Regions from separate parts of the Clostridium sp. genome, predicted to be linked through region 2. Evidence: predicted binding sites of a transcription regulator. Region 2 holds the regulator's gene; the other holds the start of a gene.
The links. The regulator HrcA, encoded in region 2, represses chaperone genes, less so after heat shock. The targets are predictions, from matches to a motif close to TGTTAGCACTCNNNNNNNNNGAGTGCTAACA.

Region 1: a site for HrcA is predicted at 12,240-12,270, ahead of groES (co-chaperone GroES). Genes of this name have one in related genera too.

Annotation. Positions count from the first base shown of each region.
Region 1 is NZ_JAKVOI010000001.1:38,183-54,093, reverse strand. It holds gene LKE46_RS00355 (4Fe-4S dicluster domain-containing protein) at 31-258, opposite strand; gene LKE46_RS00350 (fumarate reductase/succinate dehydrogenase flavoprotein subunit) at 245-2,110, opposite strand; gene LKE46_RS00345 (ABC transporter ATP-binding protein) at 2,132-2,911, opposite strand; gene LKE46_RS00340 (ABC transporter permease) at 2,927-3,709, opposite strand; gene LKE46_RS00335 (ABC transporter substrate-binding protein) at 3,725-4,819, opposite strand; SAM riboswitch class I at 5,106-5,210, opposite strand; gene LKE46_RS00330 (hypothetical protein) at 5,413-5,664, shown strand; gene LKE46_RS17640 (Fic family protein) at 5,695-5,850, shown strand; gene guaA (glutamine-hydrolyzing GMP synthase) at 5,975-7,507, opposite strand; gene guaB (IMP dehydrogenase) at 7,534-8,988, opposite strand; purine riboswitch at 9,109-9,206, opposite strand; gene LKE46_RS00315 (prepilin peptidase) at 9,309-10,058, opposite strand; gene groL (chaperonin GroEL) at 10,190-11,827, opposite strand; gene groES (co-chaperone GroES) at 11,877-12,164, opposite strand; gene LKE46_RS00300 (TVP38/TMEM64 family protein) at 12,417-13,109, opposite strand; gene LKE46_RS00295 (4Fe-4S dicluster domain-containing protein) at 13,267-14,754, opposite strand; gene LKE46_RS00290 (hypothetical protein) at 15,228-15,911, shown strand, end outside.
Region 2 is NZ_JAKVOI010000001.1:2,123,440-2,139,350, reverse strand. It holds gene LKE46_RS10570 (HlyD family secretion protein) at 1-158, shown strand, start outside; gene rpsT (30S ribosomal protein S20) at 227-493, opposite strand; gene gpr (GPR endopeptidase) at 716-1,705, shown strand; gene LKE46_RS10555 (hypothetical protein) at 1,763-2,086, shown strand; gene lepA (translation elongation factor 4) at 2,249-4,057, shown strand; gene hemW (radical SAM family heme chaperone HemW) at 4,068-5,222, shown strand; gene hrcA (heat-inducible transcriptional repressor HrcA) at 5,413-6,453, shown strand; gene grpE (nucleotide exchange factor GrpE) at 6,519-7,205, shown strand; gene dnaK (molecular chaperone DnaK) at 7,272-9,152, shown strand; gene dnaJ (molecular chaperone DnaJ) at 9,299-10,441, shown strand; gene prmA (50S ribosomal protein L11 methyltransferase) at 10,476-11,417, shown strand; gene LKE46_RS10515 (16S rRNA (uracil(1498)-N(3))-methyltransferase) at 11,447-12,199, shown strand; gene mtaB (tRNA (N(6)-L-threonylcarbamoyladenosine(37)-C(2))-methylthiotransferase MtaB) at 12,245-13,534, shown strand; gene LKE46_RS10505 (histidine triad nucleotide-binding protein) at 13,644-13,988, shown strand; gene rpsU (30S ribosomal protein S21) at 14,108-14,284, shown strand; gene LKE46_RS10495 (GatB/YqeY domain-containing protein) at 14,313-14,759, shown strand; gene yqfC (sporulation protein YqfC) at 14,922-15,203, shown strand; gene yqfD (sporulation protein YqfD) at 15,190-15,911, shown strand, end outside.

The DNA.
Region 1 (15,911 bases), 2.1 Mb from region 2:
AATTTCAAACTAAGCCATAGATAATTTGTATTATTTTATTAAATATGGAACTTCTGTTAATTCTATTGCATTTTTAGGGCAAACATATGAGCAGGCATCACAATACCAACAATCATTTTTATATTTCATAAATGGCACTCCATCTTCTCCAATTCTCAAAACATCCCTTGGACAATAATTAACACACAGGCCACAGGAAACACATTTATCTGCATCAAAGTTTATCCATTGATAGTCCCTTCTATTATTTCTGCTCATCTCTATTACCTCCATTAAATTCTGGAACAATTCTTTTGGGAATATCAAATCCCTCTCTTTTAAATTTCTCCTCTATCCATGGATCTCTATCCCCATTTTTAGGAGGAACATATCCTTTTCCTATATCCACATTTAAAATTGGGTATTCATATTCTAATTTCTCTTCAAACTTCCATTTATGTTCCGGTACTTCTTTTTTAAACAGTCTCATTTCATTATTTTCCAAATCTTTTTGTATTACCACCCATTTATGTTCCCAATTAGGATCCCTTTTAGGATATGCCAAACGATAATGTCCAAGTCCCCATCTGCTTTCAGTCCTGTATAACGAAGCCTTAGCTGCCATCTCAGCACAATCCAAAATACTATTTACTTCTGTAACTTTTATCAGATCATGATAATCACTTACTTTTATTCTTTTTATATCCTCTTTTCTTATCCTGTCAACCCACCAAAGCATTTTTTCCATGAGAGGATCACTCTTAGGAGGTGTTAAATACTGACTTATTCTAGCTCTAATTTTATATTCCACATCTTCTACATTCAATCCCTCAACATTATTTAGCGGTAATTCTATTTCTTTTACAATATTATCTATATCTTCATCAATATTTTCAGCTTCATGTAATTTGGAATATTCAACTGCTTTTTCACCTGCTATACTTCCAAATACAAATGCTCCTGTAAGATATTGATGAGGTACAGCTGCACAATCTCCAGCCGCATATAGTCCAGCAACACTTGTCTCTGTATCTTTATTGACCTTTATTCCAGACATGCTATGACCACTGCATAAAGTTATTTCTTCCATATCCTGCTCTACAGAATCCCATTTCCTATAATCTTCTCCTCGTTGTTTATGAAATAATCCTCGAGTAGTTCGTTCTGTTCCCCAAAGAATTTTTTCTAATCCGATTATAGTCTCTTTAGGCAGATGATCCATTTTTAAATATACTGGACCTTTGCCTTCTAAGAATTCACGCCATACAGCCAGGAACATATCTCCGGACCAATAACCATGGGTCCAATATCTCTTACCCAGGGCATTTACTCCATATCCACCTCTTGGTATTACAACATATCCACATGCTGGTCCATTATAATCTTTCATCAATAAATTGGTTTGAAAACATTCAAGATTAACCAATTCGGCACCCGCTCGATATGCCAGAGAAAAACCCTCTCCAGTATTTCCTGGGAACTCATATGTTCCACTTAAGTATCCATCTTTAGGAAGTCCAAATTTACCTACTGCACCTGCTGTAAGTATAACTGCCGGTGTATTTACTACAAAGATCTTTCCCGTTCGAATATTAAATGCAAGCAGGCCTGAAATTTTTCCATTTGTAGTAAATAGTTTCACAGCAGGTGTAAAGTTAAATACCTTCACGCCTAACTTTTTTACCCTTTCAGCTAAACCCCTCTTTATATCTTCTCCATCCATGGCAAGATATAGGGGATGATCTACAGGATGAAGATAATTTGTCTTATAATTTCCATTTTCATCAATAGGAAATAAATCTCCAGGCTCTCTACCAGTATAATCTTCCAAATCTTTTATAACCTGAATACTTTTTTGTCCTAAAACATAGGCTGGTTCCTGATCCAAAATACCTTCTGTTACTTTCGTAAGTGCTTCAACTACATCTTCTGGAGTTGAATAGCCGGGACTTGCTACTATATTAAGTGCATCCATCCCTCTTCCTATTGCTCCAGATGTTTCAATTGGCCCCTTGTCAAATATAATTACAACCGAATCCGGATTCTTTTCTTTTGCTTTAATTGCTGCGATAGTTCCTGCACTACCACCACCTACAATGCATACATCAGCTTTTATTCTCTCAAAACTCATTACCTTACCTCCTAATAAAAGTTATATACTATATTCTGGTTTCATATCTTTAGCCAAAGAAAATTCTTTGTATACTGAATTTCTATAATTCACAAAGCCATTATCAATTCTATTCCTAGGCTTATCCAGTGAAATTTCCATCAAGGAATTTATGTTCCCGGGATTTGACTTCATGATTGCAATTTTATCTCCCAAATATACAGCCTCCTCAATATCATGAGTGACAAATACAACACTTAAATTCCGCTTTTTGCATATATCAATCAATTCATCCTGCAATTGCATTCTTGTAAAAGTATCTAATGCCCCAAAAGGCTCATCCATTAAAAGTATCTCAGGTTCAATAACCAGTGCTCTTGCTATCGCCACTCTTTGTTTCATTCCACCAGATAATTGATGTATATAAGCATCTTTGAATTTTTCCATATTAACAAGTTTTAGATATCTAAGGGCTTTATTCTTTGCCTCATTTTTTGGAATTTTCCTCAATTTTAAACCAAATTCCACATTTTCTATAACTGTTTTCCATGGAAATAAAGCATAATCTTGAAATACCATAGAACTATCCTTGTTAGGCTTGTCAATAACTTCATTATTTATTTCAACAGTTCCTTCTGTAGGTAAATCCAATCCTGCAATTATCCTTAACAATGTACTTTTTCCACATCCCGATGGACCTAAAAGGCAGATAAATTGATTATCCTCAATAACTAAATTAATATCTTTCAATGCTAAAACTTCTTTATTTTTTATATTTTTATCAGATTTGTATACCTTGGACACATTTTTAATTTTAATCACTTATAATCACCACCATCATTTGCGCCACTTTAATACGTTTTTCTGTAATATTTTTATAGCTGAGAAACATATGGTACCTATTATACCGATAGTTATCATTCCTACAATAGTTTCAGGATATTGCATTAAAGTATAAGATGTCCAAGTATAATATCCAATTCCATATTTACCAGAAATCATTTCAGCAGCTATAACACTCATCCATGAATTACCTACTCCTAAAGTAAGTCCTGTAAAAATATTAGGTACAGAACTTGAAAAATAAACATACTTAATCAATTGCCATCTAGTGGCATTCATACTTCTTGCTGCATCAATAAGAGATAAATTAACTTGTTGTGTTCCTGCAATAGTATTAATTAATATAGGAAAAAATGCACCTAAAAATGTTATAAAAATTATACTACCTTCAGCCGATGGGAATATCAATATTGCTATAGGTATCCATGCAATTTGAGGTATAGGTCTCAACATTTCAAAGACCGGTGAAATAAAATTTTTTGCAAAATTGGTCAGTCCTATCAACAGACCAAATATTACCCCCATAGGAAGAGCTAATATACATCCAGATATAACTCTTGCACTACTATATAGAACATGCATATAAAATACCTTATCTACTAAAACTATCTTAATTGATTTCAAAACTTCCAAGGGAGATGGCAGATTTCCAAACATCAATGGCTTTCTTAGATTAAATTTAACAAATATATACCATATAACAATAAATACTGCTATGGAAATTATATGATAAATATATCTTTTTATTTTTAAATAAGGAGCCGTGTTTTGCTTCATAATTATCTTCTCCTTTTACTTTACCTGCTGCCAATTTCCTTTTAAGACTTCTTCACTGGGATATGCGATTTTCGAATCTTTGTATGCTTCCTTTATATATTGAGAATCAACAAATTCATTTAAATCGACATTTTTGATCTTTCCAAGTTTTTCTAAAAAGTCTTTACTTCCTTCCAATGTAGATACGTCTTTATCGTATATAACTGGATCGAATCTTACGTTATTCACTATTTTTTTTGTGACCTCTAATGAATATTTACTTTCGTCAGAAAATATTTTGGCTGCTTCATCTGGATTTTCCCTTATAAATTTATGTGCTTCAATTAATGCTTTCAATAATGCCACAGTATAGTCTTTATTCTTTTCCACCCATGATCTATCTGCCACAATTCCATCTAAATAATCAACTTTAGTATCACTGCCATCTACCAATACTTTCCCGATTCCTTTATTTTCTATCAGGCTGGTAAATGGTTCCCATACTGCAAGGGCATCTATTTTATTCTGTTCCAAATTAGTCATTCCAACAGTTAGATCCTGATTTACTATATTTACTTTATCCGTTACACCATTCTTGTCTAATTCATTGAGCAATAGTCTATGCGCACTGGATCCCAATGGAACTGCTACAGTTTTCCCGGATAAATCCTTAACAGAAGTTATTTTACTATTTTTAGGAACCAAAATAGCTTGATTTTTTCCGTTTTCTCCCTTTCCATCAAAAGCTAAAAATACGGATTTATAATTTGAACTCGATTGACCTTTTTCACCATTAATAATTATTGGCATATCTCCCATAAAAGCAAATTGAAGTTTGCCTGCTACCATGTTATTAGTTAAAGGGGGGCCCGATTGAGCATTGAACCAATCAACCACAAAGTCCTTATCAGGATATTTTTCTTCAAGATATTTTTCAAAAAGTTTTTTATTCTTTATTATCAATGCACCCCAAGTTTGGGATGTTACTGTTTGATAGCCTATTCCTATTTTTACGACTTCTTTTTTACCATTATTATTAGAGTTCTGGCTATTTTGTCCATTTTGTGAACATCCTATAAAAAATACTAATACCAATACTAAAATTAGTATTTGCGACATTATCTTCTTCACACTTTTCAAATTAAATTCCTCCCAATTAATTTTGTTAATTTTTATTATATTTCTATACTTTTTACTATTTTGGTTAAAAGTATATTTGTTTTTATTTCATTTTTACCACTCCTTTAGTTTTATTTATTAATTTTTTGAATAAAAAAGGTCAAATTTAATCTATTATAAAATATAAAAATATCTATATAATAAATTAAATTTGACCTCTAGTTTTTCTAGTCAGTACAAATTAATACGAATAAAAAACTTCCTCTGGAGAAACCATAGGAAGTTATATCCTTTAAGTTTCTCATCTTTCAGGTATTCCTGCTGGAATTGGCACCATTGAATATAAAATTATTCAGGTTGCCGGGCATCATAGGGCCAGTCCCTCTGCCTCTCTTGATAAGAAGTTTTTTCTTTTTTCAATTTCCTACATGATATAACTTTTAAGATAATTTGTCAACAACATTTTTACAATACTTTTATATTGGTTACATCAATAACATGCTATTTTCTGAACTGAAATGGTATCTTATAGCCAATTGTCTGATTCCTTCTCTATGTTATTGTAGTATATTTCAATATACCAGAATATCGAAAGAGGTGTTGGTATGTCAGTATCTGAACAGCTGAAAATTCTATGTGTGAAGCTTGGAATAAGCATCTCCAAGCTTGCCCGGTTATCCGGGAAAAGTCCACAGGCTTTCAGCCAAAAAATGATTCTAGAAAATTTCACCATTACCATATCAAACGCCGGTTATCCTGGGGGAAAAGAGCGTGATAGTATAGATTGTCCTTGGTGTGGTGCTGAAAATGGCACCGGAATAACAAGCGGTAGCGAAATGAAGAAGCTATTCCAGTAGTCGGCTTCTGACCGTAACAAATATCATCCCATAGAGTTTGCGGCCCAACTTCATAAGCGCTTTGTTTTCATTCATACGTTTATCGATGGTAACGGTCGAATTTCCAGGCTGCTTATAAATGCGACTCTTATTCAGGATGGCTTACCTGGCTGTCATTTCTCCGATCTTGCGCCAGGAATATATTAGCCTTCTGAAGCGTGCTCACAAAGACAACCGGCCATTTATTGACTTTATTGCTGAACTGGTTCTTGAGCATGAAATAAAAAGAGCGTAAAACCCTTTGTTTGCTTGGATTTCACGTTCTTTTATTTTACTCCCACTCTATAGTAGAAGGAGGTTTGCTCGTTATGTCATAGACAATTCTGTTTACACCTTTAACTTCATTTACTATCCTTCTTGATACTTTGTCAAGTACCTCATATGGTATCTTGGCCCAATCCGATGTCATAGCATCAGAAGATGTAACCGCCCTGAGTGCAACAGTGTAGCAGTAAGTTCTTTCATCTCCCATGACACCTACCGAACGTATATTAGGAAGGCATGCAAAATACTGCCATATTGATTCGTCCAATCCTGCCTCTGCTATTTCTTCTCTAAATATTGCATCTGCCTCTCTTGTTATTTCGAGCTTTTCCTCTGTAACTGCACCCAATACTCTTATAGCAAGGCCTGGTCCTGGAAAAGGCTGTCTCCAGACTAATTTATGTGGTATTCCCAGTTCTTCACCTACTGCCCTTACCTCATCCTTGAACAACTCTCTGAGAGGTTCAATAAGCTCAAAATTCATATTTTCCGGAAGTCCTCCTACATTGTGGTGGCTCTTTATAGTAGCCGAAGTTCCAAGTCCGCTTTCTACAACATCCGGATATATGGTACCTTGGACAAGAAAAGCTATATCCCCAAGCTTTTCAGCTTCCCGTTCAAATACTCTTATGAATTCTTCTCCAATTATTTTTCTCTTTTTTTCAGGATCATCTACACCTGCAAGTTTGCCTAAAAATCTATCTCCTGCATTTACTCTTATGAAATTCATGTCAAACTGCTTTTTAAATACATCTTCAACCTGATCTCCTTCATTTTTCCTGAGAAGTCCATGATCTACAAATATACATGTAAGCTGCTTGCCTACTGCCTTATGTACAAGTACCGCAGCTACAGAAGAATCAACTCCACCCGACATGGCACATATGACTTTTTTATCTTTTACCTTTTCTCTTATGGATCTGATTTTTTCTTCTACAAAAGATGACATGGACCAGTCACCCTTGAGATTGCATATTGTAAACAAGAAATTTGAAATCATCTTTTTCCCGAAAGGTGTATGCTGTACTTCCGGATGAAATTGAACTCCATATATTCTTCTGGAATCATCTCCCACAGCTGCCACAGGACATTCATCTGTAGTAGCTAAAATTTTAAAACCCTCTGGTGCACGGGAAACCACATCCGTATGGCTCATCCAGCAGCTCTGTTTTTCATCTATTCCATTGAACAAAATACTATTATTGTCCAGCACTACATCTGCTTTTCCATATTCTCTAACTACAGCGCTTTCAACTTTTCCTCCCAGATTGGCACATATAAATTGATGTCCGTAGCATATACCTAGAATAGGAATTCCCAGCTCAAAAATCTCTTTACTTATCTTTGGTGCATTTTCCCCATATACACTTTTGGGACCACCTGTAAATATTATTCCTTTAGGCTTCTTTTCCTTTATCTTATCTACAGGACAAGTATATGGAACTATTTCACAATAGACATTGTTTTCTCTCACTCTTCTTGCTATAAGTTGATTGTACTGTCCACCAAAATCAACTACAATGATCAATTCCCTGTCCATAAATTTCCTCCCAATAAAATTAGTTGCTACTGTCTTACACTATAATTTGGTGCCTCTTTTGTCATTGATATATCATGAGGATGACTTTCTCTCAAGCCTGCTGCAGATTGTACTACAAAGGTGGAATTCTCATATAAATCGTTCAGTGTAGCAGCTCCCAGATATCCCATTCCGGAACGTATTCCTCCAACCAGCTGGAATATGGTATCTGCAACATATCCTTTATAAGGAACTCTTCCTTCCACACCTTCCGGTACCAATTTTTTGTTTCCTTCTTGAAAATATCTGTCTTTACTTCCGCTTGCCATGGCAGAAAGCGAACCCATTCCCCTATAAACTTTATAAGTCCTTCCTTTGTATATTTCAGTTTCACCAGGTGCCTCTTCACATCCTGCAAGCATGGACCCCATCATGGTAACCTTGGCTCCTGCAGCCAATGCCTTTACTATATCTCCCGAATACTTTATTCCTCCATCAGCAATAACAGGAATATCATATTTATTGGCTTCCTCTACACAGTCCATTACTGCTGTCAATTGGGGAACCCCTACTCCGGCTACAACTCTGGTAGTACATATGGATCCCGGTCCTATACCGACTTTTACTGAATCTGCACCTGCTAAAATCAAGTCCCTGGTAGCTCCAGCTGTTGCAATATTTCCTGCAATTATTTGTAGATCAGGATATTTTTCTTTTATAAAACTTACTGCAGTCAGAACTCCTTTTGAATGTCCATGCGCCGTATCAACCGTAATAACATCAACTCCGGCCTTAACAAGTTCAGACACCCTGTCCATCATGTCTTTTGTAACACCAACAGCTGCTCCACATAGAAGCCTTCCCTTTTCATCCTTGGCACTACTAGGGAATCTCTTTACTTTCTCTATGTCCTTTAATGTTATCAATCCTCTAAGGTTGTTATCAGCGTCAACCAGAGGCAATTTCTCTATTTTATACTTTTTCAGTATTTCCTTAGCTTGTTCAATAGTAGTATCCTGGGCAGCTGTTATCAATTTTTCCCTAGTCATAACTTCTGAAATTTTTTTACTATAATCTGTTTCAAATACTATATCTCTATTTGTTATTATTCCAATAAGTTTGCCATTTACAGTTATAGGAACTCCAGATATTCTATATTTGCTCATAAGTAAAAGTGCATCATCTATGGTATTGTCGGGAGAAAGATAAAATGGATTTGTTATTACTCCATTTTCCTGTCTCTTTACCCTGTCTACTTCAACGGCCTGCTGTTCTATGGTCATATTCTTATGTATTATTCCAATACCGCCTTCTCTCGCCAATGCTATAGCCATTCTTGAATCAGTAACAGTGTCCATGCTCGCACTCATGATCGGTATATTCAATTCTATTTTCTTTGTCAGATTGGTCTTCAACGAAACTTCTCTTGGTAAAACTTCCGACTTGTTTGGTACTAAAAGAACATCATCAAAAGTATATGCCTTTTTTAAAATTTTTGCCAATTAAAATCACTCCTATAAATTTATATTTCTTAAATGTCCAGCTTTAAATATGCAATGAAAATATTTTACCTACAAATAAAAAACATATTAATTCATTATTTTGTGAAATTAATATGATTATAACATAAGAATTCCACTCATAGTCGGAAATTTACGGCCTCCGGTAGATACTTCCTGCCATATTCAAGGGATATATGAGCTGAATAAAAGATTCTTTATTTATTTTTATAAATTTTGATGTATTTCTATCTGTTTCACTAACTATTTACACTATTTTATTCAATTTTTCTGTTTTTGTCAACGTAAATATATTGCAAACTTTAGAAATAGACTGTGGATATATATATTCTCATTAAGGTATTTCCCAAAAGAACTGTTATAATCGAAGACGCTGTAATAAATGGTATAAACGGTATGAAATCTTTTCTGGATTTTATATCCAGTGCAATTAAAATTATTCCTGCCAGTGTCCCGATGAAAAATGAAATGATAATCATCAGCAATACAAGTTTAAATCCTAAAAACAATCCTGCTATTATGCAAACCTCTGCGTCCCCAAATCCCATGCCTCCGGTAAGTAAAATTAAACAAACTATAAATAGTCCTGCTGCAATTCCTCCATATATAAATGTTTTTATATCATATCCCATATAGTATTCAACTAATAGAAATATACTTGAAGCACCAATTCCTGCAATAATCGTGTTAAAATATACATTCATTGTATAGATATCGATAACAGCTATCAGTAATACTATGGACAGAAATGCCGCATATTTCACAAACATCAATCCAAATCCATATTTTATGTACAATAAAATAAACAATATTCCTGTTATAACTTCAATTATAAAATATTGTGGTGATATATTATGATTGCAGTACCTGCATTTGCCCTTCAATAGTATGTAACTAAAAACAGGAATCAAGTCTCTCCACTTTATCTTGTTATTACAGTTTGTACATCTGGAATGGGGATATATTATGGATTGTTCACGAGGTATCCTGTATACACATAAGCTTAAAAAACTTCCTATAATAGTACCTAAAATAAAAACTAATATTTTCATTTTATTATTTCCTCCTATTATAGAATTATTTACACATTTATAAAATATATTCTTTGCATAAAATATAATAACCCGGGATCCATAACGATACCGGGTTATTATTAAATGTATACTTTTCAGGATGTGTATTATTAATACATTCCATCCATTCCGCCCATTCCGGGTGCACCTGCTCCTGGAACTGGAGCATTATTCTTCTCTGGAATATCAGCCACTGCCGATTCCGTAGTTAAGAATGTAGATGCTACCGATGCAGCATTTTGAAGAGCTGATCTTGTAACTTTGGTTGGATCTACTATACCAGCTTCTACCATATTGACATATTTATTTCTCAAAGCGTCAAATCCAATGCCTGGTTCACTATTTCTAACTTTTTCTATTATTACCGATCCCTCAAGGCCTGCATTGGCTGCTATCTGTCTTATTGGTTCTTCAAGTGCCTTTCTTATTATTTCAATACCAATTTTTATATCCTGTACATCTGAGGTTAATTTTTCAATTTCAGGAATTACATTCAAGTAAGCTGTTCCGCCTCCTGGAACCAATCCTTCCTCAACAGCTGCTTTTGTAGCTGCAAGGGCATCCTCTATTCTCATCTTCTTTTCTTTCAATTCAGTTTCAGTTGCTGCTCCAACCTTTATTACTGCTACTCCTCCTGCAAGTTTTGCAAGTCTTTCCTGTAACTTTTCTCTATCAAAGTCTGAAGTAGTTTCTTCAACCTGTTTTCTAATCTGATTTACTCTGTCTGAAATTGCACTCTTGTCGCCTTTTCCATTTACAATCGTAGTATTTTCTTTTGTTACTTTAACATTATCTGCTCTTCCAAGATCTTCTATGTTGACTTCCTTAAGATCTCTTCCCAACTCATCCGATATAACTTTGCCACCTGTAAGTACTGCTATATCCTGAAGCATTTCTTTTCTTCTGTCACCAAATCCTGGAGCCTTAACTGCCACACAATTGAATGTTCCTCTCAACTTGTTTATAACCAATGTAGTAAGTGCTTCACCTTCTACATCTTCAGCTATTATAAGCAGTTTCTTTCCTTGCTTTACTATCTGCTCCAATAGCGGAAGTATATCCTGTATATTTGATATCTTCTTGTCAGTTATCAATATATAGGCATCATCCAATGCAGCTTCCATTTTTTCTGAATCAGTTACCATATATGCACTCAGATATCCTCTGTCAAACTGCATACCTTCAACAACGTCCAATTCAGTGCCCATTGATTTTGATTCTTCAACAGTTATAACTCCTTCATTTCCTACCTTTTCCATAGCATCTGCTATCAACTTGCCAATTTCATCATCCGAAGCTGATATAGCTGCAATTCGTGCTATGTCTTCTTTTCCGCTTACTTTTTTTGAAATCTTCTTTATCTCTTCTACTGCTTTGTCTACTGCCTTTTTTATACCCTGCCTTAAAAGCATAGGATTGGCACCAGCTGTAACATTCTTTAATCCTTCTCTTATTATAGCCTGTGCAAGCAATGTAGCTGTAGTAGTACCATCTCCTGCTACATCATTTGTTTTCGTTGAAACTTCCTTTACAAGTTGAGCTCCCATATTTTCATAAGGATCTTCCAATTCAATTTCCTTTGCTATGGTAACACCATCATTAGTTATAAGCGGTGAACCAAACTTTTTATCAAGTACTACATTTCTTCCTTTTGGTCCAAGTGTTACCTTTACTGTATTTGCTAATTTATTTACGCCTTCCTGCATAGATCTTCTGGCTTCTTCACCAAATAGAATGCTCTTTGCCATAAAAAACCCTCCTCACAACTTTAAAATTATAAATTATATGAATCTAATTTTATTTTTCAATTATAGCCAAAATATCATCCTGTCTTAAAATTGTATATTCCTGACCATCAAGTTTTACTTCAGTTCCACCATATTTGGAGAATAGTACTCTGTCACCTACTTTTACTTCCATTTTAACTTCTTTTCCATCTACTACTCCGCCTGCTCCAACAGCTACAATTTCAGCTTCCTGTGGTTTTTCCTTGGCAGTTCCTGGTAAAACTATTCCACTTTTTGTAGTTTCTTCTGCCTCGATTTTCTTTATAACAACTCTGTCTCCAAGTGGTCTAATATTCATTAAAACCCCTCCTTAAAATTATTTTTAATTAATTTAAAATAATATTGACAACTTTAAACAAATATTAACTCTCATTATTAGCACTCAATATTATTGAGTGCTAACACAATTATTATAATAATAAATACAGTTTATATTTTCAAATTCTAATTTTCCACATATAGGGTATATATAGCCCAATTTGCTAAATTTGCTGTTATTAAATAAATATTTCTTTTAATTTCTACTGATTTCATAATATCACATATATAGTTATGTTTTATATTTTGATATCTTCAACATTATTTTTTCTCTCTTAAGAAATCCTATTGTAAATAGTAAAATCATAGCTACCGATATAAATATAAGCATAAGTTTATCACCAGAATAAATTTTTGAACCAAAATAAGAAGAAATTATTATTCCCGGCAGTCTGCCCAGCGTAGAATATATAGTAAAATCTCTTAAATTAATCCTAGATATTCCACATATATAGGCCAAAATATCTTTGGGTATACCAGGTATCAAATACAAAAAGAATACCAATAAATTCATATTTTTAAAATTAAGAATATTTTTGAAAAATTCAAATTTTCTTTTTGATATCATCCTGACTAACAGAGGTTTTCCCAATATTCTCGAAATCAGATATGCAATTATACTTCCTGAAGTTATTCCCAAAATAGATAATAGAGTTCCCCAAAATGTTCCATATATATAACCGGATGCAATTTGGATCAATTCTCCAGGTATGAAAAAAGCGACGACCTGAAGCATCTGCAATATTAAAAATACAAGAATTCCATATCTGCCATAAGATAGAATTATGTATTTTAACTTTTTAGGGCTTTTTACAATATACATATATTTGAAATAATACTCATATGCAATTATCAGTATAAATACCGATATTATACCTATCAATATCATCTTAATCATTTTTTTATCTAATTCAGCAGTTTTCATCTTAAAACATCCCATTATTGACTTATAATTAACTCTATTTACTATAATGTCCATGTGAGTTTTATTTATACTGATTTAAATCTTTAAAGCGCAAAAGGTAATTGAATACGTTTTAAAGCATCCAATTACCTCTCCTTTTTTATAAAAACATAAAATATTACCTTTCCATATTTATTTCCTTGAATTTTTCAAGATTTTCATTTGACAATATGGTCTTTTTATTGGACTGTTTACTAAATTTTATAAGCTGAGGCTTGGCCTTCATAGATGACACCATGGCTGCCGGTCCTCCAATGCAACCACCCTGGCACATCATACCTTCTATAAAATTTCCCGGGACTCTGCCTACTTTTGCACTTACCATAGTTTTCTTTATTTCATCTTTTCCACTTACCTTGACAGGCTTAAAATCTACATCCATATTTTTCTCGGAAATATAGTCCTGTATAGCAGCAGCAACACCTCCGCCTTGTGCAAATCCTCTTCCAAAGGCCGATGCATCATCTATGAGCTCATCTTCACAATTCTCAGGATCTATGGAAAAAGCGCCCATAAATGCAGCCATCTCTTCAAATGTAAGTACGTAATCAACATCATTTTTTATAGACTCTCTCGTAATCTCAACTTTTTTTGCAGTACACGGTCCTACAAATACAACTATGGAATTTTTATTAAATGCCTTTATTAATCTTGCAGTTGCAATCATTGGTGAAACAGTTCCCGATATTTTATCCGCTAAATTGGGAAACATTAATTCTATATAGTTCATAAAACCTGAACAACATGAATTTGTCATAAACTTATCTTTATTTTCCATTCTTTCAGCAAACTCATTGGCCTCATTTACTGTTACTGCGTCCGCACCACAGGCTGCTTCCACCATATCCTTAAATCCTATCTTCTTAAAGGCATTTTTAACTTGTCCTACGGTTACCTTAGGTCCGAATTGTCCCGTTATGGAAGGTGCCACTACTGCATATACCTCTTTACCAGATATTAAATCTCTGGTAACATCAACCACATAGCTTAAATCCGATACGGCACCAAAAGGGCATGCTTCCATACAGGCACCGCAGCTTATGCACTTTTCATTTTCAATCTTTGCTTTCCTATCATCCTGATTTATCTCCAGGGCACCAGTAGGACATGATCTCTTGCAAGGTCTCATAACCTCCGCTATGGCATTATAAGGACATACTTTTCTGCACATTCCACATTCCCTGCACAGATCCTGATTTATATAGGACCTGCCATTTACCCTTGTAATGGCCTTTGCTGGACATACTTCCATGCACTTATGCTGGATACATCCCCTACAAGCTTCTGTAACATTGTACCTATCTATCGGGCACTGATCACAGGCAGAAGAAAGTACAAACATAACATGAGTCTTATCTTCAATTTTTTTAAGATCTTCCACAGTATTATCGGTAGGTAAAAATCCCGCTGCTAATACTGCTCTTTCATAAGCAACAGCTCTTTCCTTGTAAACACAGCATCTATATTCAGATTTGTCATTTTCAATTATATTGTATGGAATTGTCTCTAGTCGTTTCTTTGTTAATTTATTATCTTTTGTAAGCTCTATAACCTGTTTAATTATACTATATTTCAATTTTTTTAATGGTGTTTCAAAGGTTACCAATCAGATTCCCCCTTGTGTTATATATTCTATTATAGATAAAAAGCATTTTTTTACTTATGAAAACATTATATTTCACCCAAAATGCCCTTTAACCTACTATTTTTAATTATAACAGATTATTATAGATAATGTAACAGTTTTTCATAATAAAAGATAAATTTTTAACATGTGGGTGAGATAAATTTATTTCACACCTTTATACTATTTTCTCTTGCATATATATTAATGTAAGATTTTTTTAGAACAATAAGAGTTAAGTGTTTTAAATAAAGAGCTTGAACATAGTTTGTAAAATTATGTTAAGAACAAAAAACTATAAGTCAGAACTGAAATTTTGACGAATTTTTGACGGCAAAACATAACTCCAGCTAAATTCAAGCTGGAGTTTCTACTCATATTATATTATATATATATTCTCTATTTACAAAATCCCTCATTTTATATACAATTTTAATATAAAGGGGGATTTTGTTATGAGGTTAAATTTAAAATACTTAGGTGGAGATTTTAAAGATATACCTATAGATAAGACTATTACTGTTTGCAAGTTTACAAATGGTAAGATAGCCTTTAATGCAGGCGGAACTGATAAAAATGCTAAAGAGTATAAGTACAAGAATACTGCATTTAATAATAACATACTTGAAATTATAACAGAAATTGGGACAGCTAAATTTGAAGCTAGCGAAAAAGAATATAATAAATTTATTAAAATGATGAAACAAAGACCTGAAAGTAAAATAAATCATCCAATTTTAATATTAGCTGCAATAATCGTTGTTGTGGCCATCGGAATACATTTCGGCAATAGTAATTCTAAGCCAGTCAATACCACAAATACCACTAATACAGCTCAAAAAACTTCAAAACCAACAATAAAAGCATCTACAAAAACAACTTTTGCTGACAGTACAGTAAATAATTCTACTGTAAAAGATGCGCTTAAAAAAGTAAAAGGCACAAATGTACTTGATATAAATTCTAAGAAGGAATTTAAAAATATTGATGTAATTGGTACTGGTAATGGCAAAACTGTTACGATTACATTTAAACCACAGGTTGGAGATGAGACTGATCTCGCTAAAATAGCAGCCAGTACAATAGTAGCCTATAGTGAAGTTCTGTCTAAGAATAAAAACATAGATAAATTTATTTTG
Region 2 (15,911 bases):
TAAATTATATAGATTTAAAGAAAGAATATACTCCTAAAGATAAGCAGTCGGCCTCAGATAAAGACCATATATCTACAAAAATAAAAATTGCCATAAAGGACAGGAGTGGAATACTTAAATCCGGAATGCAGGCGGATGTTCAAATACCCTTGAATTAGAGGTCAAAAATAGCGTACCTTGATTTAGAAAAATCCAGGTACGTTTTAAATTATACCCTTATTAAAAATTAAGCAGACAAACTGTTTAATTTTGCTGCCAGTCTGGACTTTTTTCTTGCTGCATTGTTTTTATGTATTATACCTTTTGATGCAGCTTTATCTAAAGCTTTTGTTGAAGCCGCAAAAGTAACTTTTGCATCATCGATATTTTTGCTTTCAACAGCAGCTAAAAATTTTTTTATAGTAGTCTTTAATGAAGACTTTATTATTTTGTTCCTTAAAGTTTTAGTCTGGATAACTTTTATCCTTTTCTTTGCTGATTTAATGTTTGCCATGTGTTTCACCCCCTTATAATTTTATAAAGTCTCAGCAGCTTTGGGGAATGCCAATGAGTCTCTAATATTCAACAAAGGCTATTATAACATTAAAATAAGGTTTCTTCAAGATTAAATTCACACAAATTTTGTATTTTCGTCTGAGCTTGGAGATGAATAGATAAAGTAAAAACACAAATAATAAGCCTGAAAAATTAAAAAATTATTTTGGAGTGATGAATGATGATGAATATCAGGACAGATCTGGCTCTAGAGGCTAAAGAAATATATGAAAATGAAGCCGGAGAGGAGATTGATGGAGTTAGAATAAATGAAAGACTGCGAGATGATATTAAAATAACCGATGTCAAGATAACGGGAGATGTTGGCGAGAAAAAAATCGGCAAACCAAGAGGGTCATATATTACTGTGGATATACCGAAATATGCTCACTATGACGGTGAAACAAGAGATAAGCTGGGGAAGGTTGTGTCAGAAGAATTAAAATGTGTAATAGATTCAATTGAACCTGAGATAGATAAAAACATGACGGTTTTGGTAGTAGGGCTTGGAAACTGGAATATAACCCCGGATTCGCTGGGACCGAAAGTTGTTTCGAAGTTGATGATTACGAGACACTTGAGGCAGTTGATTCCGGATAAAATAGATGAGAGGATAAGACCCGTGTGTGCGGTGTCTCCGGGAGTACTGGGAATTACGGGAATGGAAAGCAGCGAAATTATAAGAGGGATTGTGGATAAGATAAAGCCGAATCTTATAATATGTATAGATGCACTGGCTTCCAGAAAAGTTGAAAGAGTAAATGCTACCATTCAAATAAGCAATACAGGAATATCACCCGGATCAGGAGTTGCAAACAGGAGAATGGAGTTAAGCGAGAAGACACTTGGTATTCCTGTAATAGCTATAGGAGTTCCCACTGTAGTGGATGCCGCCACCATGGCAAATGATACCATTGATCTGGTTCTAAATGAGATGATATCCAAATCGGAAATCGGTGGAAAATTTTACGAGATGCTTAAATCCATAGACAGGGAAGAAAAGAGGAAATTAATACTTGAAGTATTGAATCCATACTCTGAAAATATAATGGTTACTCCAAAAGATGTGGATATGGTTATAGAAGCCATATCAAAAATGCTTTCAAGTGCAATAAATATGGCATTGCAGCCTGAACTTACGCTTGAGGAAATAAACTCATTTATTGAATAAAATGTATAAAACTGTTTATCCTTAATAATAGAAATTTTATTATATGAGGATGATTTTATGAGCAAAAGGTTGTTTAAATTAATTGTAACAGGTTGTTTTATATTGATTTTAACAGGTATAGTCATAGTGAGCAATAGTATGCCGCAATTTATCAAAGATAGATCGAACTTCAGTATAAACTGCAGCTTTTCCCCTATTGATTTGAAAATTCAAACTCAAAACTATTCTATTAATATGGATGGAAAATCAGTTTATGACTTTAAGCACAGTTCAGGAAGGATTCTAGTGGATATTGGAGAAAGTATAGGCAGTAAAATAAATGAAGCAGCTGAAGGTGCAGGGGAAATTTTAAATGGGATTAAATCCAACATAGTTCATTGATCATTACGGCGTAATGTTGAAAATTTCGTGGGATAATAGTCTTTTCAGTAAATAGGTCTTATGCTATAATTTACTATAGCAATAATAGATTCTATATATAAAGATTTGCAAAATATGCAAATCTTTTAATTCGTGTAGTGGCCAGTAATGGAGGTTATTGATATGCAGAGTGAAAGACAGAAGTACATTAGAAATTTTTCCATAGTTGCGCATATAGATCACGGTAAGTCGACACTTGCAGACAGGCTTATTGAAAAGACAGGTACTCTTACAAAAAGAGAGATGGAATCACAGGTACTTGATAATATGGAGCTTGAAAGAGAAAGGGGAATAACTATAAAATCACAGGCGGTGAGATTGATATACAAGAAGTCTGAAAAAGAGGAATATATATTGAATCTTATAGATACGCCGGGACATGTGGATTTTAATTATGAGGTATCCAGAAGCCTGGCGGCATGCGAAGGAGCTGTGCTCGTAGTGGATGCCACCCAGGGTATACAGGCTCAGACACTGGCCAATTGTTATCTTGCACTGGATCATGACCTGGAAATAGTTCCTGTAATAAATAAAATAGATCTTCCAAGTGCCAGACCGGATGAAATAAAGAATGAAATAGAAGAAGTCATTGGAATAGAGGCACAGGATGCTCCTCTGGTTTCAGCAAAAACAGGGCTTAACATAGAAGATGTACTTGATGCCATAGTTAAAAGGGTTCCACCTCCTGAAGGTGACGAATCTGCACCTCTCAGGGCACTCATATTTGACTCAAACTATGACAGCTACAGGGGAGTAGTTTGTCACATAAGGGTAAAAGAGGGAAGCATAGAGCCTGGAATGAGGATAAAACTGATGGCTACGGATAAAATATATGAAGTAATTGAAACAGGTGTATTTGTACCGGCATTTATGCCAAATAACGGGTTGAAGGCAGGAGATGTAGGATACTTTACTGCTTCAATAAAAAATGTGAGGGATGCCAGAGTAGGAGATACTGTAACTGGTGCGGAAGTATCTGCAGCAGAACCGCTTGAAGGATACAGGCCTGCCGTACCGATGGTGTTCAGCGGCATATATCCTGTAGACGGAGCAAAGTATGGAGAATTGAAAGATGCACTTGAAAAACTTCAGGTCAACGATGCAGCACTTTCCTTTGAACCTGAAACTTCCATAGCATTGGGATTTGGATTCAGATGCGGATTTCTGGGACTTCTGCATATGGATGTCATCCAGGAAAGAATAGAGAGGGAATTCAACTTAGATATTATAACGACGGCACCTTCTGTTATATACAAGATAACCAGGACCGACGGGAATGTAATTGAGCTTACCAACCCTACAAATATGCCGGAACTGTCAGACATAAAATATATGGAGGAACCAATAGTAAAGGCCTCTATAATAACTCCTTCAGATTATGTTGGAGCTGTTATGAAACTTGCTCAGGATAGAAGAGGCACCTTCAGGGATATGCAATATATTGAGACCACAAGGGTATGTTTGAATTATGATATACCTCTCAATGAAATAATATATGATTTTTTCGATGCCCTCAAGTCGAGAACAAGGGGCTATGCATCCTTTGACTATGAATTAAAGGGATATAGTGAAGCAAAGCTTGTAAAATTGGATATACTGTTGAATGGAGATATAGTAGATGCACTGTCTATGATTGTTCCTGAAGAAAGAGCCTATGAAAGAGGAAGATATACTGCTGGAAAATTGAAGGAAATAATTCCAAGACAGCTGTTTGAAATACCTATTCAGGCTGCAGTGGGCGGAAAGGTTATAGCTAGAGAGACAGTCAAAGCCATGAGAAAAGATGTCCTTGCAAAGTGTTATGGAGGAGATATATCAAGAAAGAAGAAACTCTTGGAAAAACAAAAAGAAGGTAAAAAACGAATGAGGCAGGTAGGCTCTGTTGAAATACCACAGGAAGCTTTTATGGCTATTTTAAAGACGGAGGATTAGTGATGATTTGATGGAACTGTGTAAACATGAGACTAATTCAGCAGAGGGGATATCATTATATATACACATACCCTTCTGTCGTAAAAAGTGTCTGTATTGTGATTTCCCATCTTTCAGCAATAGAGAAAAATTAATGAACGAATATTCCAGGGCACTTGCCAGAGAGATAGATAATTTATCAAAAATCAAGATAAAAAGTATATTCATAGGCGGTGGTACACCTACCTATATGAACATGGAAGCATGGGAAAATATATATGATTCTATTGTAGATCTCGATACTGTTGAAAATATGGAATTCACCGTTGAGGGAAATCCCGGAAGCTTTACGAAAGAAAAATTCAAGATTTTAAAAAAAATGGGTGTCAACAGATTGAGTATTGGACTTCAGGCGTGGCAGAATTATATACTTAAAAATCTTGGTAGAATACACACTGTAGAAGAGTTTCTCCAGGCATATAATTTAGCAAGAAGATTTGAATTTACAAATATAAATGTGGACTTGATGTTTGGACTTCCAAACCAGGATATTCAGGAGTGGAGAGAGACTCTGAAGAATGTAGTGGAACTGCAGCCTGAGCACATATCGTGTTACAGCCTTATAATTGAACAAAACACCCCTTTCTACAATATGTATAGAAGGGGATATATAGGGCTTCCGGGTGAAGACGAAGAAAGAGAAATGTATGATTTTGCCATAGACTTTTTAGAGTCAAAGGGTTACGAACAATATGAAATATCAAATTTTTCAAGAAAGGGTTTTAACTGCATCCACAATTTAACGTACTGGAATCTTCAGGAATATATTGGATGCGGCGTAAGTGCCCATTCCTATCTGAATGGATACAGGTATAGAAAATCCGGAGATATAGAACAATATATAAAAGAGGCAGGGGAGAACAAATTTGTCAGATATGACATTCATAAAAATTCCATAGAAGACAGCATAGAAGAATTTATGTTTATGGGACTTAGAAAAATCAGGGGAATATCCATATCTGAATTTGAATCCAGATTCAAGATGGATATTAATTCCGTATATAAAAATATTATTGATAAACATATAAAATACGGGACCTTGATTAGAAACGGAGACAGCTTATATTTGAGCAGAAGGGGCATTCAGGTATCAAACAGCGTGATGTGTGAATTTATTCTGACATGATAAATAGGTAATATAGATATTAAAAGAAAATCAGAGTATTCTCCAACAATATACATTTAAATTGATGTATTATAAAATTTGAATATATAATATACATAGAGTGTAGTTGACAAAAAAAAATATCAGTGATATTTTTTAATCATAACAGTTAGCACTCAATGATAGCGAGTGCTAATAAAGAGGTGATTATGTGGAAATGGATGAAAGAAAGATAAGAATACTTCAGGCAATAATAAATGATTATATACAAACTGCAGAGCCTGTTGGATCCAGGACCATAGCAAAAAAGTATAATCTCGGGATAAGTTCGGCTACTATACGAAATGAGATGGCAGATCTTGAAGATATGGGATATTTGGAGCAACCACACAGTTCCTCTGGAAGGAAACCGTCAAATAAGGGCTACAGGCTTTATGTTGATAAACTAATGCAGGTGCCAAACTTAACTGAAGAGGAAATGTATGCAATAAGAAAGAAAATTTTGGACAGTGCAATTTTTGAAATGGATAGGGCTATAAGGCAGGCAACTTTTCTACTGGCTGAATTGACCAAACTTACATGTATAGTGAGGACGCCATCTGTGAGTAAAAGCTATATAAGACATTTGCAGCTTGTAAATATGGAATTCAACAATAATATACTGTTGATTTTGGTTACAGACAATGGTGTTGTAAAAAACAATGTAATAAAGGTGAAAAAAAGTGTTTCCGACAAAATCCTCACAAAGCTCAGCAATCTTCTCAATCAAAGATTAAGAGGGTTAAATAGTGAACAAATAAATTTAGAGGTAATAAACAATATAAAAAATGATTTAAGGGAATATGAAGATATATTTAATGCAATAATCCCTGTATTATATGAAAATCTTAGAAGTGCAGACAATTCCGATATATACATGCAAGGCACTGTAAATATATTCAACTATCCGGAATATAAAGATGTTGAAAAAGCAAGAGAGTTTTTATCCATGCTGGATAATAAAGATAAAGTCAATGAACTTTTAAATGATTCATCGAATATTTCAGTGAAAATTGGAAATGAAAACTATATAGAGGGAGCAGAGAACTGCAGTGTTGTGTCAGCAGTCTATAATTTGGGCAGCAAACCAATAGGAAAGATAGGGCTGATAGGCCCTACGAGAATGCCTTATTCAAAAGTCATATCTGTATTGTCAAATGTGGTCAGAGAATTGAATTATATTATTACTGATACTTATTTTGATGATGATTGAGTTCTGCTGAACCCTGTCTTTAATAAAATTATGAATACTAGTTTGAGATTGGAGGAAACAATCAGATGTTTAAAAAGAAGGAAGATATTAAAGCCAATAATATTGAAGAAGATGAAAAGCTGGAAAAGGATTCGGACAAAGACACAGATAAGTCTGAGGTTGATGAGAAAGCAGAGGTTTCCGAAGAATATGAGGAATATAATGAAAAGCAAGGTGATGAGGACAGCTGTGAGAAGGAAAGTGAATCCGATAATGTCCAGAGCATGAAAGACCAGAAAGTGATAAAAGCTCTGAAAGATGAAAACAAAAACTTGAACGAGGAAAACAGTAGAATCAAAAATGAGCTTGCAACTCTGAAGGACAGATTGGCAAGGACAGTTGCAGAGTATGACAATTTCAGGAAGAGGACAGCGAAGGAAAAGGAACAGATATATACCGACGTTTGTGAAGATGTACTCAAGGAAGTACTCCCCGTACTTGATAATCTGGAAAGGGCTGTTTCAATAGATGGAAGTGCGGATGACCTCAAAAAAGGTGTGGAGATGACAATGAAACAGTTCAATGATGCACTGAAAAAGTTGGATGTAGAGGAGATTCCGGTAGATGGTGGATTTGATCCTCATCTACATAATGCAGTAATGCATGTTGAGGATGAAAGTTATGCCAAAAATTCAGTTGTGGAAGTATTTCAGAAAGGATATAAAAAAGGAGATAAGGTAATAAGGTACAGCATGGTCAAGGTAGCAAATTAATTCAAAACAATAAATTATTTAATCAAGAGAACTTTGAAGTTAGTCAATTTAGGAGGTAGGTTAAACATGTCAAAAATAATAGGTATTGATTTAGGTACAACAAATTCTTGTGTTGCCGTTATGGAAGGCGGAGATCCAGTAGTTATAGCGAATTCCGAAGGTGCAAGAACGACTCCATCGGTTGTTTCATTTCAGGCAAACGGAGAAAGACTTGTAGGCCAGGTAGCAAAAAGACAGGCAATAACAAATCCTGACAAGACAATAATGTCAATAAAAAGACACATGGGAACAGATTATAAGGTAAATATAGATGGAAAACAGTATACACCGCAGGAGATATCTGCAATGGTGCTTCAAAAGATAAAATCTGATGCAGAGGCATATTTGGGAGAGACTGTTACTGAAGCAGTTATAACAGTACCGGCATACTTCAATGACAGCCAGAGACAGGCAACTAAGGATGCGGGCAAGATTGCAGGTCTCAATGTAAGAAGAATAATAAATGAACCTACAGCGGCATCTTTAGCTTATGGGCTTGACAAAACCGAAACAAGTCAGAAAATATTTGTATATGATCTGGGTGGTGGTACTTTTGATGTATCCATACTTGAACTTGGAGACGGAGTGTTTGAGGTCAAGGCTACAAATGGAGATACACATCTAGGTGGAGATGACTTTGACCAAAAGGTAATAGACTATATAGCAGATACCTTCAAGGCTGAAAATGGAATAGATTTGAGAAATGACAAGATGTCACTTCAAAGATTGAAAGAAGCAGCTGAAAAGGCTAAAATTGAGCTGTCATCATCTATGCAGACAAATATAAATCTTCCATTTATTACGGCAGATGCTACAGGGCCGAAGCACATAGATATGAACCTTACAAGGGCAAAATTCAATGAACTGACCCAGGATCTGGTCCAGAGGACAATAGAACCCATGAAGAAGGCATTAAGTGATGCCGGACTTACAATAAATGATGTAAACAAGGTTATATTAGTCGGTGGTTCCACGAGAATTCCTGCAGTTCAGGAGGCTGTCAAGGAGTTTACCGGTAAAGACCCGTCAAAGGGAGTAAACCCGGATGAATGTGTAGCTGTAGGAGCAGCTATTCAGGCAGGAGTTCTTACAGGAGATGTAAAAGATGTGCTGCTGCTTGATGTTACGCCTCTCACTCTTGGTATTGAAACATTAGGTGGAGTAGCTACACCTCTTATTGAAAGAAATACTACGATACCAACCAAGAAGAGTCAGGTATTTTCCACAGCAGCAGACGGACAGACTTCCGTTGAAATTCACGTAGTTCAGGGTGAAAGACAGATGGCGGCCGACAATAAAACTCTTGGAAGATTTACGCTTTCAGGTATAGCACCAGCTCCAAGAGGAGTTCCTCAGATTGAAGTTACATTTGACATAGATGCAAATGGTATTGTAAATGTATCAGCCAAAGACAAGGGAACTGGCAAGGAGGCAAATATAACAATTACAGCTTCCACTAACCTGACAGATGATGAGATAGATAAGGCTGTTAAGGATGCAGAAAAATTCAGTGATCAGGACAAGAAGAGAAAAGAATCTATAGAAATCAAGAACAATGCAGATCAGACCCTGTACCAGACTGAGAAGACATTAAAGGATCTGGGTGACAAAGTGTCTGCAGAGGATAAGAAAGCTATAGAAGAAAAGATAGATGCTTTGAAAAAGGTCAAGGACGGAGAGGATCTGGATGCTATAAAGAAAGCTACCGAAGATCTGACACAGACTTTCTATGGAATTTCATCCAAGATATATAGTCAGAATGCCCAGGCAGGTCCAAATGCTCAGGCAGGTCCAAATGCTCAGGCAGGTCCGAATCCGGGAGCAGATCCAAATGCCGGATCGGGGAATTCAGGTAAAAATGGCGACAATGTAGTTGATGCAGATTACAAGGTGGATGATGATAAATAGTATTTTCTCTTCACGATTTTATAATAGATGTGTATAATGGTAATAGTTAAGGGATGAGTTACTGCTCTTCCCTTAATTTAAGTAATAATTTAATTTTAGTTGTACTGATGAAATTAGTACATTTTCTTAGGTGGTGAAGTATAAAAATGGCAAGTAAGGATTATTATGAGGTATTGGGGCTTCATAAAGGTGCAAGTGATGATGAAATAAAAAAAGCGTTTAGAAAAATGGCTTTAAAATACCACCCGGATAGGAATCAAAATAACAAGGAAGCTGAAGCAAAATTTAAAGAGATAAATGAAGCCTATCAGGTTTTGTCAGATCCACAGAAAAAGGCACAATATGACCAGTTTGGCACAACTGATTTTGGCGGTGCAGGAGCACAGGGATCAGGTTTCGGAGGATTTGACTTTTCAGATCTGGGTGGTTTTGGAGATATATTCGACTCATTTTTTGGAGGTGGATTTTCTCACGGGAGCAGCAGAAGAAAAAATGCTCCGCAAAAAGGAGCGGACATTGAGTATGCTCTGAATCTGACTTTTGAAGAAGCAGCTTTTGGGATAAAGAAGGAAATAAGCATAAATAGAAATGAGACCTGTGAGTACTGCCATGGTACAGGTGCCAGGCCTGGAAGCAAGCCGCGTACCTGTGACAAGTGCGGTGGAACAGGTCAGATGAGAACACAGAGGAACACTCCCCTTGGAAGTTTTGTGACTATGAGTACTTGTGACAAGTGTGGTGGAACAGGAACTATAATAAGTGATCCGTGTCCTCATTGCAAGGGCAAGGGAAAGGTGAGAAAGCGTAAAAAAATAAATGTAGATGTTCCAGCTGGGGTTGACAACGGCAATATAATACCTATAAGAGGACAGGGAGAAGCAGGTTCCAACGGAGGACCATCCGGAGATCTGTATATAAACATAAGGGTAAGTCCAAGTTCTACGTTTAGAAGAGAAGGATTTGATGTATATTTAGATAGGCATATAAGCTTTGGAAAGGCAGTCCTTGGAACTACATTAAAGGTTCCTACTATAGATGGGGAAGTAAAGTACGATGTTCCGCCAGGAACTCAGTCAGGAACTGTATTCAGACTGAGAGGCAAGGGTATAACGAGAGTAAATGGACATGGCAGGGGAGATCAATATGTCAATGTAATAGTTGATGTTCCTAAAAATATCAACCAGAAGCAGAGAGAACTGCTGGTTGATTTTATGAAAGCCGGCGGTGAAACTATAGACAGGGGAAGTGGAAAGGAAACATTTATAAATAAGATAAAACGTAAGCTCTAACTGGCTGTATAAATTTATTGAAAAGTGGTGTATTATGAATAAGGATTGGATGGAAGTTTCCATTGCAACTACTAGTGAGGCAGTGGAAGCAGTTTCAGGGATATTGTATAATACAGGTGTTTCCGGAGTGTCTATAGAAGATCCCGAGGACATTGAATTTAAAAGAAAACACCCTGAAGATTGGGATTATTTTGATAATAGTCTCTTGAAAATAAAAGATTATTCGTTAATAAAGGCTTATCTTAAGGAAGATGGGGATTTTGAAGAAAAATTAAGCTATATAAGACGTTCAATAGACAATTTGTCTGAGTTTGGTATAGACAAAGGCAGGGGAACAGTTAAGGCATGTAAGGTAAATGAAGAAGACTGGGAAAACAATTGGAAAAGATATTATAGGCCCACAAGGGCAGGAAAAAACATAGTAATTGTTCCAATATGGGAGAATTATGAGGAGCAAAAAGGTGATATAACAGTAAAGCTGGATCCAGGAATGGCATTTGGAACCGGAACTCATGAAACTACAAGAATGTGTATTAAACAGCTTGAAAGGTATGTTGATGGGAACTGTACCGTGTTTGATATAGGTACAGGTTCGGGCATTCTCTCAATAACTGCTGCCAGGCTTGGAGCAGGGCATGTTGTGGGTGTGGATTTTGATGAAGTGGCTGTGAAATCTGCAGAGGAAAATATAAATTACAATGATATTTCAAATATAGAAATACTCCATGGAAATCTTATGGATGTAGTCCATGGCAAGGCAGATATCATAGTTGCAAATATAATTGCAGATATTATAATACCATTGAGTGATGAAGTTAAATCTTTTCTGAATAAAGATGGAATTTTTATATCTTCTGGAATAATCGAAGGAAGACAGGATGAAGTGATAGACAAATTGAAGAAGTGTGATTATTTCAACATAGAGAACATAGACAGAGATGGTGAATGGTTCTGTATCACTGCAAGATTGACATGATATATAAATGGATAGAAGAGGTTGTTTAAATGCATAAATTTTTTGTGCCTGAAAAAAATATAACAGACGGGATTGCCTATATTTCAGATAGTGATGTCAAACATATAAACAAGGTACTTCGACTGAAAAAAGACGATGAGGTGGTCATAAACAATTGCAGCGGTCAGGAGTTTTATGGAATAATATATAAAATAGACAGGGATCAGGTTCAGATAAATATAGTGGGCGAAATTGATTCTGATAATGAAAGCAATATAGATATCTATCTGTTTCAGGGCTTTCCCAAGTCAAGCAAGATGGATTTGATTGTACAGAAGGCTACAGAGCTCGGAGTAAAGCAAATAACACCCATATTTACAGAAAGAGTGGTTATAAAAAACAAAAATGGGGAATTTAAAAAAGTGGAGAGATGGAACAAAATAGCTGAAGAGGCGTGCAAGCAGTGCAGGAGAAGGATAATTCCAAAAGTCGATCAACCGATTAATTTCGACGAAACAATAGAAAAATTGAAATCCATGGATCTTGTCGTAGTTCCATATGAAAATGAGAAAAAGCTCGGCATAAAAAGTATGATGGGGAAAATAGATAGATACAGTATAAAAAGTGTAGCAGTAATTGTCGGCGCCGAAGGTGGTTTTTCAGAATCCGAGATAGATGCTTTGGGGGAAGTTCATTCAAATATAGTCACTCTCGGTCCAAGAATACTCAGGACTGAAACAGCAGGCTTTGTGTGCATATCGCTGCTCATGTATGAATTAGGTGATTTAGGAGGACTGAATTAGTTGGATAAGTTTTCTTGTGCATGCAGTGGAAAGAGAACAGTAGGTATGATGACTCTGGGATGCAGGGTAAACCAGTATGAAACAGAGGCAATGACAGAGAAATTTATAAAAGAGGGTTATGAAGTTGTAAATTTCGACAGATGTGCGGATGTATATGTAATAAACACATGTACAGTGACCAATATGGGAGATAAGAAATCAAGACAGATGATTCACAGGGCAAGAAGAAAAAATCCAAATGCCATAATAGCTGTTGTAGGATGTTATTCACAGGTCTCACCTCAGGAAGTTTCTAAAATAGAAGGTGTAGACATAGTTTTAGGTACGAGGAACAAGGGCGATATTTTATACTGGGTAAATCGTGCAGAAAAAGAGAATAAAAGCTTTATTGAGATAGACGGGGTTTTGAAGAACAATACATTTGAAAACTTGAATATTGAAAAGTACCAGCATAGAACCAGAGCCTTTTTAAAAATACAGGATGGCTGCAATAGGTTTTGTTCATACTGTTTGATTCCATTTGCAAGAGGGGCAGTGTGCAGTAAAGAGCCTGGGGCAGTTTTAACTGAAGTTAAAAAACTGGCAGAGAATAATTTCAAGGAAATAATATTGTCCGGTATACATATAGCCTCCTATGGTAGTGATTTGCAGGGAAACTGGAATCTTATGCGTATTTTGCAGGAAGTAGACAAAATAGATGGAGTGGAGAGGGTGAGAATAGGATCTATTGATCCTAAATTTTTTACACATGAGGTTATAGACAGAATAGGTTCTCTCCAAAAACTATGTCCCCATTTCCATATTTCACTTCAGAGCGGCTGTGACACAACACTTGAAAGAATGAACAGGAGATATACAACCTCCGAATATGAAGATGTTTTGAATAATTTGAGAAAAAATATTTCAGGATTGTCTATAACTACTGATGTTATAGTCGGTTTCCCTGGAGAAACACAGGAGGAATTTGATAATACATATAAATTTTTGAAAAGAATAGAGCTTTCAAAAATGCATGTATTCAAATACAGCCCCAGGGAGGGAACCAAAGCAGCGGTGATGGACAATCAAGTTGATGGAAATATAAAGGAAGAAAGAAGTTCAAGGCTTATAGAATTGGATGGAATTCTGGAAAAGAAATTCATGGATGAATTTCTTGGGAGGGATATGGATGTATTGTATGAGAGGCAGCTTCCAGGCAGAGAGGATTTCTATGAAGGCTATACACCCAATTACATAAAAGTTATTGCAAAATCAGCTGAAAACCTGGAAGACAGTATAATTAAAACAAGATTGGTTTCAACTGAAAAAGGATACATGAATGGAAAGGTGAGCTGACAATCCTGTAAATTTTTTATTGAATTCAGAAGGATATTTATTATTGATATTGAATACTATAAGTAAGATAGACTAACAAGTATCCCATTTCAGTAAAGGGGGTGAACATGTGGAAGAATGTATTTTTTGTAAAATAGTAAAGGGTGAGATACCTTCAGAAAAAGTGTATGAGGATGATCTGGTATTGAGTTTTAAGGATATAAATCCCGGTGCTCCGGTTCATGTGCTTATTGTTCCCAAAAAGCACATAGAAAGTATTAATGACCTTGATAAAGAGGATTCAAATATTATAGCACACATATTTATGGCAGCAAAAAAAATTGCCGGTGATCTAAACATAGCAGAAGATGGGTACAGAATTGTTTCAAATACTGGAAGATATGGAGGACAGACCGTACCTCATGTACATTTTCATCTGCTGGGTGGAAGGTCGCTCAATTGGCCTCCAGGTTAAATTCAATATGTTGACAGTACAAAAACATTTGTTGTATAATAATCTATGTGCTATTTGACCTATGTTAACTGTATTTAATTTTTAAAATTAAATTGGGCTAGCGGAGGGAGGGATATAATATGTCAGAAATAAAAGTTGGAGAAAATGAAACTATAGAAAGTGCATTAAGAAGATTTAAAAGGAAATGCGCTAGAGCCGGTGTTCTTTCAGAAGTCAGAAAGAGAGAGCATTATGAAAAGCCAAGTGTAAAGAGAAAAAAGAAATCAGAAGCTGCTAGAAAGAGAAAGTTTAAGTAGGGTTCTTTTGGAAAGAGGGTTCAAATCAATGTCTCTTAAAAAAAGATTACAAGAGGATTGGAAACAGGCTTTAAAGTCCAAGGACAAATTTAAGGCTAATACAATAAGTATGGCAAGAGCCGCTGTACTGTTGGTCGAAAAGACCGATGGCAAGCAACTTGACGATGAACAGGTTACAGATATACTGGCAAAGGAAGTCAAGCAAAGGCGTGAAGCCATACTGGAATTTAAAAAAGGGAATAGGCAGGATTTGGTTGACGATACAGAAAAGGAAATAAAAATCTTGTTGGATTACCTTCCTCAGCAGTTGAGTAAAGAAGAGATTACCGAGATTGTTGATCAAGCAGTTAATGAAGTCGGGGCAAATAGTATAAAGGATATGAAAAAAGTTATGGCATATGTTGTGCCTAAGACAAAAGGCAGGGCAGACGGCAGGCTTGTTGGTCAAATTGTAAAACAATATTTGAATAAATAAAAGGTTGGGTTTTCTCAGCCTTTCTTGTTTTTCTAAACCTTTGTATTTCAGAAGGTTTTATTTTTTTATTTATTTTGAGTATTGCCTTTAAGTAATTTATTAGATTTATAATTCATAAATTAATAAAGAAGAAAAGCCATATAAATTTTTAGAGGTGATATTGTGGGAGATAAATTATACAATACAAAACAGAATATTGCAGATAAGTTAGATCTTCCAAGGGATATAATTTTGAACATGCCAAGGATTCTGGTAACGGGAGACAAAGAAATAGTAATAGAAAATCATAGGGGTATAGTGCTATTTGAAAAGGATCAGATAAAAATTAATTCAGGTGTAGGATTGATCTCAATATATGGAGAAAACTTTGAAGTACTTTTTATGGGCGGAAGTACAATAACAGTAGGAGGAAAATTTAAGTCAATAACCTATGAAGGAAACTAGCAGATTCAATTTTGGAAAATATAAAAATGCCTATATAACAATTGAGATACAATCCATTATACCTGAAAGATTTATAAATCTTATATGGAAGAACAATGTCTATATAAAAAACATAAGAAAAAAAAGTGTAACCACCGTGATGATGGATATAAAATTGAAAGATTATTATAAAATAGAGGAATTTGCAAAGAGAAGCAGTGCTAGAATAAAGATAGTGAAAAGATGGGGCCTTTCTTTTTTTATATTGAGACTTAAGAAAAATAGAATGATGGTTATAGGAGTATTATTATTTATAGGAATAATATATTATATGTCAACGTTCATATGGGAGATACAGATAAATTCTGATTCAAATCTGCCGCCTTATGAAATAAGACAGAAATTAAAAAAGTCTGGAATAGTCCCTGGAATCAATAAAAAACATTTGGATGTGTACAAGATAGAAGAATTTCTCATAAAAAGTGATGACAATATAATGTGGGTAAAAGCAAGGATTGATGGTTCAAGACTTATAATAAGTGTAGAAGAAAGAAAATCACCTCCCAATATAATCTCGGACAATTCACCATGTGACCTTGCAGCATCAAAAGATGGAGAAGTGGTCAGACTTTATACTACGGCAGGTACGGCTGTTGTAAATATAGGAGATATGGTTAAAAAAGGACAGATTCTTGTAAGAGGAATACAGGGAAAGGAGGGGGCAACGTA